Regions from separate parts of the Citrobacter europaeus genome, predicted to be linked through region 2. Evidence: predicted binding sites of a transcription regulator. Region 2 holds the regulator's gene; the other holds the start of a gene.
The links. Region 2 encodes sigma-54, which starts transcription at its own class of promoters, with help from an activator protein. Its sites were predicted from a motif close to GTTGGCACANNTTTCGCTNT; they were not measured.
Positions count from the first base shown of each region.

Region 1: glnK (P-II family nitrogen regulator) is a predicted target of sigma-54. The motif match lies at 1,519-1,538, and genes of this name have one in related genera.

Region 1 covers NZ_CP148084.1:3,815,377-3,819,590, forward strand. Annotated here, with positions in the region: gene amtB (ammonium transporter AmtB) at 1-1,097, opposite strand, end outside; gene glnK (P-II family nitrogen regulator) at 1,129-1,467, opposite strand; gene WHR59_RS18025 (SmdB family multidrug efflux ABC transporter permease/ATP-binding protein) at 1,716-3,494, opposite strand; gene WHR59_RS18030 (SmdA family multidrug ABC transporter permease/ATP-binding protein) at 3,487-4,214, opposite strand, start outside.
Region 2 covers NZ_CP148084.1:513,760-517,973, reverse strand. Annotated here, with positions in the region: gene lptC (LPS export ABC transporter periplasmic protein LptC) at 1-215, shown strand, start outside; gene lptA (lipopolysaccharide ABC transporter substrate-binding protein LptA) at 184-732, shown strand; gene lptB (LPS export ABC transporter ATP-binding protein) at 739-1,464, shown strand; gene rpoN (RNA polymerase factor sigma-54) at 1,511-2,944, shown strand; gene hpf (ribosome hibernation promoting factor) at 2,967-3,254, shown strand; gene ptsN (PTS IIA-like nitrogen regulatory protein PtsN) at 3,338-3,829, shown strand; gene rapZ (RNase adapter RapZ) at 3,875-4,214, shown strand, end outside.

The sequences.
Region 1 (4,214 bases), 1.8 Mb from region 2:
TCAGCAAAGCCCACGCCGCCCAGAGAGCTGGCAGCGAAAACGCCGGTCAGGATGCAACCAACAATGCCGCACACGCCGTGAACGCCAAACACGTCGCACGGATCGTCCACGCGCAGAAAACGCTTCAGCATGGTTACGCCCCACAGGCCAGCCAGCCCCGCAACGACACCGATAATCAGCGCGCCGCCGACACCAATGTAGCCACATGCCGGTGTTACGCCTACCAGACCCGCAATAGCGCCAGAACAAGCGCCCAGCAGAGACGGTTTGCCACGCAGTGCCCATTCACCGAAGATCCATCCGAGGATGGCAGCAGCGGTGGCGACCACGGTATTGACGAAGGCCAGTGCGGCGATCTCATTCGCCGTTCCCGCTGAACCGGCGTTAAAGCCAAACCAACCAATGTAGAGAATAGCGGTGCCGGTGAAGACCATTGGCAGGTTGTGCGGTTTAAAGGCTTCTTTGCCAAAACCGACGCGTTTGCCAATCAGATACGCACCAACCAGACCGGCTATCGCCGCGTTGATGTGCACGACCGTTCCGCCGGCAAAATCCAGCGCGCCATGGGAAGCCAGCAAGCCGCCGCCCCACACCATATGGGCAATCGGGATGTACGACAGCGTTAACCACACCACCACGAAAATCAGCACCGCAGAGAAGCGAATACGCTCAGCCAGCGCCCCGACAATCAGCCCAACGGTAATACAGGCGAACGAACCCTGAAAAGCAACGTGAATGTACTGGTAGAAACTCCCCGTGACCGCCGTCAGCGCGATGTTCTTCAGCAATACCCAGTTGAAGTTGCCGAAGAAATTATTCCCTTCGCCAAAGGCCAGCGAGTAGCCATAAACTACCCATAAAATACAAACCAGAGCGAATGTCACTGTTACCTGAGTCAGCATCGACAGCACGTTCTTACCGCGAATCAAACCGCCGTAGAACAGCGCAATGCCAGGGATAGTCATAAACAGCACCAGCGCGGTACAGATCATCATAAAAGCGTTATCTGCTTTATCCGCAACCGCCGGTGCCGCCATCGCCAGTCCCGGCAGTAGCGCCAGTGAAGCAATACCCGTTTTCATCGTTGCTATCTTCATTTTTTGGTTTCCTATCACTGTGTGCCAGAAGTTACAGTGCGGCTTCGTCGGCTTCGCCGGTACGAATACGAATCACACGTTGCAGCTCGGCGACGAAGATTTTGCCGTCGCCAATTTTTCCGGTGTATGCCGCCTTACTGATGACATCAATCACGCCATCCAGTTGGTCGTCGGCAATCGCCACATCAATCTTCACCTTTGGCAGAAAATTGACGCTATATTCAGCCCCACGGTACAGCTCAGCATGACCTTTCTGTCGGCCAAACCCCTTCACTTCGGTGACGGTCAGCCCCTGAATACCAATAGACGACAGTGCTTCACGGACGTCTTCCAGTTTGAACGGTTTGATTACCACGGTAACCAGCTTCATAGATCCCCTCCAGTCAGAATTCAGTAGTGGCTGCAGATACACGAGAGGAATATTGCAAGGGATGTGCCAGGAATGAAAAACGCGGAATGATTCAGGTTTGCAGGGTACTGCCTGGAGAGAAAAAGAAAAAACGCACTATAACGGTGCATAGTGCGTTACATTTTTGCACCAGATTGTTGATTGCCGGATGGCGGCGTTTACGCCTTACCCGACCTACGACTCCGCGTGGCCGGATAAGCGCTGCGCCGTCAGGCGATAACAGAATCCTCTTGCGTACTGGCTGCCAGCTCTTCGCCCGCCAGCTGCAACTGATACATCTGCCAGTAACGGCCTTGCGCCGCCAGTAATTGCTGGTGCGTACCACGCTCAACCGCCTGACCGCGATGTAACACCAGAATGGTATCCGCATCGACAATCGTCGATAACCGATGCGCAATCACCACAAGCGTTGTGTGTTTACGGACCGCCGCCAGAGCTTGCTGAATGGCCTGCTCAGTACCGGAATCAATACTGGCCGTGGCTTCATCGAGGATCAGCACCTGCGGCGTTTCAACCAACACTCGCGCCAGCGCCAGCAGTTGTTTCTGCCCAACAGAGAGATTATTGCCCTGCTCACCCAGCCGGGTATGAATCCCCTCGCTCAAACCCCGGGCCAGTTCTGCCAGTTGCACGGTCTCCAGCGCCTGCCATACCCGCTCTTCTGAGATATCGCGACCCAGCGTGACGTTTGCCAGGAAGGTATCCGCCATCACCACGGGATCCTGCTGCACCATCGCGATGCCCTGACGTAACGCACTGTGGCTCAGCGAAGACAACGGACGTCCGTCAAGTCGGATTTCACCCTGCGTCAGCGGGTAGTACCCCATCAGCAGGCTGGCCAGCGTACTTTTGCCGCTGCCGGTGTGTCCGACCAGGGCCACAAAGCTACGCGAAGGCACGGACAGACTGATGTTTTGCAGCACCAGATTGTCGTCGCGATAGGCAAATGAAACGTTATCCACCTCAATGTCACCGCTTTTGAGCGGTCGATCATCTTCACCATAGCGCTGACGAGGCCCGTCCATCAGTTCGAACACTCGCTCACCGGCGACAACCGCCTGCTGCAGCATTGACTGCTGGGTTGTCAGTTCGATAAGCGGCTCGTTTAAACGGCCGAGGTAGCTGATAAACGCATACAGCACACCAACCTCGATGGAGCTGCCAGAGGTAAAGCTGAACAGCATCAATAAACCGCAGAGGATCAGCGCCGAAAAAAGGCTCAGCAGCGGGCGCAGCAAAAAGCCATCGAGTCGCAGGGTCTGCATACGCGCCATATAGTGCGAGCGGCTGGCCTCCCCCATTCTCTCGCCAAACCGCGCCTGCTGGCGGAACTGCTGGATAACGCTCATGCCGTTGATGACTTCGTTAAAGCCATCGTTAATATCCGCCAGATAAGCGCGAACCCGGCGCACAATCGGGGTGCTGTAGCGTTGATAAATCACCATTACCACCAGCACTGCCGGGAAAATAGCCATCGCCACCAGCGCCATACGCCACTCGAGGCTGAACATCGCGACCAGCATGGCGCCGATTAATGCCGCGCTGCGCAGAACCGTTGCAACCACCGTCACATACAGGTCGCGAATCACTTCGGTGTCATTGGTCACGCGGGAGATAAGCTGCCCTACGGGCTGAGTATCAAAGGCGCTGAGCGGCTGGCGCAGCGCAGCGTCCATTACGTCGGTGCGTAGCTGTTGTACTACGCCAACCGCCGCCTGGTTAAACAGCAATGACTGTGCATAATGCAGGCCTGCTGCCAGCAGTTGCAGACCGACATACGCCGCAACCAGCCCGACGACCATCGCCAGCGGCAGATTGTTCTTCGCCACCATGTTATCGATAAAATAGCTAATCAGCAGCGGGCCGCTGACTTCCGCCGCAGCCGCCACCCACAGCATGACGACCGCAATCGCCAGCTGTTTTCGCCATGGGGAACCGTATGCCAGTAATCTTTTCAGAGTCGGCCATAATTGCCCGAAACTACGCATTAGCCGCCTCCTCGTTTATCTCTGGTGCATCAGACAGCGCCGCTTCCAGTTGCTGATAGCGGTACATATCACGATACCAGCCAGCCTGCTGCACCAGCACGTCATGCTCGCCGCGCTGGGCAATATGCCCATGCTGCATCACGATAATCTCGCTGGCTTCCGTCAGAGCCGATAAGCGGTGGGCGCTGATAATGACGGTTCGGCCTTCGCCCCACTGGCGCAGATTATGCAGGATCTGATGCTCGGTACGACCGTCCACCGCCGACAACGCATCATCCAGAATCAGGATTTCAGCGTTCAGCAGTAGTGCCCGAGCGATAGAAATACGTTGTTTTTGCCCACCAGACAGCATCACCCCGCGTTCGCCCACTTCGGTGTCGTAGCCCTGCGGAAGACGTAAAATATCCTCATGAACGCTGGCAAGGCGCGCCACATGCTCGATCTCTTCCTGCGTGGCCTGCGGGCGTCCTAACGCGATGTTATTACCGACGGTATCTGAAAACAGGAATGGCGTCTGGCTAACGACCGCCAGTCGGCTGCGCCAGCTATCAAGCTGTAAGCGCGTTAACGGGATATTATGAAAGCGTACATCGCCCTGAGTGATATCAAAATGACGCTGGATCAGCGACAGCACCGTACTTTTTCCCGCGCCGGTCGGACCACAGATGCCCAGCATCTGTCCAGGTTTAAGCTGGAAATTCACATTTTCCAGCGCCGGGT
Region 2 (4,214 bases):
TGCCCGACTCTCAACTACGCAGAATTACCACCGATAACGCGCAGATTAACCTGGTGACACAAGATGTCACTTCCGATGATCTCGTCACGTTATATGGCACAACATTTAACTCCAGCGGACTGAAGATGCGCGGCAACTTACGCAGCAAGAACGCCGAGCTGATTGAAAAGGTTAGAACCTCATATGAAATCCAAAACAAACAAACTCAGCCTTAATCTTGTGCTTGCCAGCTCACTTCTGGCCGCCAGCATCCCGGCATTGGCCGTTACCGGCGATACCGAGCAGCCGATTCACATTGAGTCGGACCAGCAGTCCCTGGATATGCAGGGCAACGTGGTGACGTTTACTGGTAACGTGATTGTGACTCAGGGCACCATTAAAATTAACGCCGATAAAGTCGTCGTAACCCGCCCTGGCGGTGAAGACGGTAAAGAAGTGATTGATGGTTACGGTGATCCCGCCACCTTTTACCAGATGCAGGACAACGGTAAGCCGGTGAAAGGCCGCGCCTCACACATGCACTATGAACTGGCAAAAGACTTCGTCGTTCTTACCGGTAAGGCTTACCTGGAACAGCTCGATAGCAACATCACGGGCGATAAGATCACCTATCTGGTAAAAGAGCAGAAAATGCAGGCCTTCAGCGATAAAGGCAAACGCGTCACCACCGTTCTGGTTCCGTCGCAGTTGCAGGACAAAAACAAGGCTCCGGCAGAGAAAAAAGGTAACTGATTCGTTATGGCAACATTAACTGCAAAGAACCTTGCAAAAGCCTATAAGGGCCGCCGTGTAGTGGAAGATGTCAGTCTGACCGTCAACTCCGGGGAGATTGTCGGTTTGCTCGGGCCTAACGGTGCGGGTAAGACAACGACCTTTTACATGGTAGTCGGCATTGTCCCGCGCGATGCGGGCAACATTATCATTGATGACGAAGACATCAGCCTGCTGCCTCTGCATGCGCGCGCGCGTCGCGGCATCGGCTATTTGCCGCAGGAAGCGTCTATTTTCCGTCGCCTGAGCGTGTTTGATAACCTGATGGCGGTGCTGCAAATTCGCGACGATCTGACCAGCGAGCAGCGCGAAGATCGCGCTAACGAGCTGATGGAAGAATTCCACATCGAACACCTGCGCGACAGCTTAGGTCAGTCGCTCTCCGGTGGTGAACGACGCCGCGTGGAGATCGCCCGGGCACTGGCGGCTAATCCGAAATTTATCCTGCTGGATGAACCGTTTGCCGGTGTTGACCCGATTTCCGTTATTGATATCAAACGGATCATCGAACACCTGCGCGACAGCGGGCTTGGGGTGCTGATTACCGACCATAACGTTCGCGAAACGCTGGCAGTGTGTGAGCGCGCCTATATCGTGAGTCAGGGCCACCTGATCGCGCACGGCACGCCAACAGAAATACTGCAGGATGAGCACGTTAAGCGCGTATACCTTGGGGAAGACTTCAGACTCTGATAGGGTAGAAGACTTCACGTCACCGCAGGAGAGAATAACTCTGAACATGAAGCAAGGTTTGCAACTCAGGCTTAGCCAACAACTGGCGATGACGCCTCAGCTACAACAGGCTATCCGTCTGTTGCAGCTGTCCACGCTGGAACTTCAGCAAGAACTTCAGCAAGCGCTGGAAAGTAACCCACTGCTCGAGCAAACCGATCTTCACGACGAAATTGATACCCAGGAAAAACAGGACAGCGAATCCCTCGACACCGCAGATGCTCTCGAACAAAAAGAGATGCCAGAGGAACTACCGCTTGACGCCAGTTGGGATGAAATTTACACCGCCGGTACGCCTTCTGGCACCAGCGGAGATTACATCGACGACGAACTGCCTGTGTACCAGGGTGAGACCACGCAATCGCTGCAGGATTACCTGATGTGGCAAGTGGAGCTGACCCCGTTCTCGGATACCGATCGCGCCATTGCGACATCCATCGTTGATGCGGTAGACGAAACCGGTTATCTCACCGTAACCCTGGACGATATTCTCGAAAGCATGGGCGATGACGACGTCGGTATGGACGAAATCGAAGCCGTGCTTAAACGCGTTCAGCGTTTTGATCCCGTGGGCGTAGCGGCCAAAGATCTCCGCGACTGCTTACTGATTCAACTTTCACAGTTTGATAAAGCCACGCCGTGGCTGGAAGAAGCGCGCCTGATCATCAGCGATCATCTCGATCTGTTAGCCAATCATGACTTCCGCACGCTGATGCGCGTGACCCGGCTGAAAGAAGATGTGCTGAAAGAAGCCGTCAACCTCATCCAGTCGCTCGATCCCCGCCCAGGACAGTCGATCCAAACCGGCGAACCGGAATACGTCATCCCGGATGTGTTGGTGCGTAAGCATAACGATCGCTGGGTGGTCGAACTCAACGGCGACAGTATTCCACGGCTGCAGATTAACCAGCATTACGCCGCCATGTGCAACAGCGCGCGCAACGATGCTGACAGCCAGTTTATTCGTAGCAATCTGCAGGATGCGAAGTGGCTGATTAAAAGCCTGGAAAGTCGCAATGATACGCTGCTGCGCGTCAGTCGCTGCATCGTTGAACAGCAGCAAGCCTTCTTTGAGCAAGGCGAAGAGTTTATGAAACCGATGGTGCTGGCGGATATCGCCCAGGCCGTCGAGATGCACGAATCGACCATTTCCCGAGTGACCACGCAAAAGTATCTGCACAGTCCGCGCGGCATTTTTGAATTGAAGTATTTCTTTTCCAGTCACGTTAACACTGAAGGCGGAGGCGAAGCCTCGTCCACAGCTATCCGTGCGCTGGTGAAGAAATTAATTGCTGCGGAAAACCCCGCGAAACCGCTGAGTGACAGCAAGTTAACCTCTATGCTGTCAGAACAGGGTATCATGGTGGCACGCCGCACCGTTGCGAAGTACCGAGAGTCTTTATCCATTCCGCCGTCTAACCAGCGCAAACAGCTGGTCTGACCCAACCGATAAGGAAGACACTATGCAGCTCAACATCACTGGAAACAACGTCGAAATCACGGAAGCCCTGCGCGATTTTGTGAATACAAAATTCGCCAAGCTTGAACAATATTTCGACCGAATTAATCAGGTCTATATTGTGTTGAAAGTGGAGAAGGTTACACATATCTCGGACGCAACACTGCATGTGAACGGTGGCGAAATTCATGCCAGCGCGGAAGGTCAGGATATGTACGCCGCCATTGACGGTTTAATTGATAAACTGGCTCGGCAGTTAACAAAACATAAAGATAAACTGAAACAGCACTAACTTGTCCGGGCAGTTAGCGGGTGCAGGACGGCCTGTTGTGTAGCACAACAGGCCATTTGTACAGTTAGCGCTTAGGTGAAATTATGACAAATAACGATACGACTCTACAACTGAGCAATGTTCTTAACCAGGAATGTACACGCGCGGCCGTTCACTGCCAAAGCAAAAAACGCGCACTGGAAATCATCAGTGAACTGGCGGCAAAACAGCTCAGCTTGCCCTCTCAGGTGGTATTTGAAGCCATTCTGACGCGTGAAAAAATGGGCAGTACCGGCATCGGTAATGGTATTGCTATTCCGCACGGAAAGCTGGAAGAAGACACGATGCGCGCGGTTGGCGTGTTTGTGCAACTTGAAACGCCTATTGCTTTCGACGCCATTGATAATCAACCCGTCGATCTGCTTTTTGCTCTACTGGTTCCGGCAGACCAAACCAAGACGCATTTGCATACGTTGTCACTGGTCGCCAAACGTCTGGCAGATAAAACCATCTGCCGCCGCCTGCGCGCCGCACAGAGTGACCAGGAGTTGTATCAAATCATCACGGACACCGAAGGTGGACAGGATGAGGCATAACAACCCAATGGCATCCTTTTTTGTCGTTGTGAGGAGAAACAGTACATGGTACTGATGATCGTCAGCGGTCGTTCGGGGTCAGGTAAATCTGTCGCCCTGCGTGCGCTGGAAGATATGGGTTTTTACTGCGTGGATAACCTTCCCGTAGTGCTGTTGCCCGATCTGGCTCGTACTCTGGCCGATCGCCAGATTTCTGCGGCCGTCAGCATTGATGTGCGCAACATGCCTGAGTCCCCGGAAATTTTCGAGCAGGCGATGAACAACCTGCCTGAAGGCTTCTCACCGCAGTTGCTGTTCCTTGACGCCGATCGCAACACCCTGATTCGCCGCTACAGCGACACCCGTCGCCTGCATCCGCTTTCCAGCAAGAACTTATCTCTGGAAA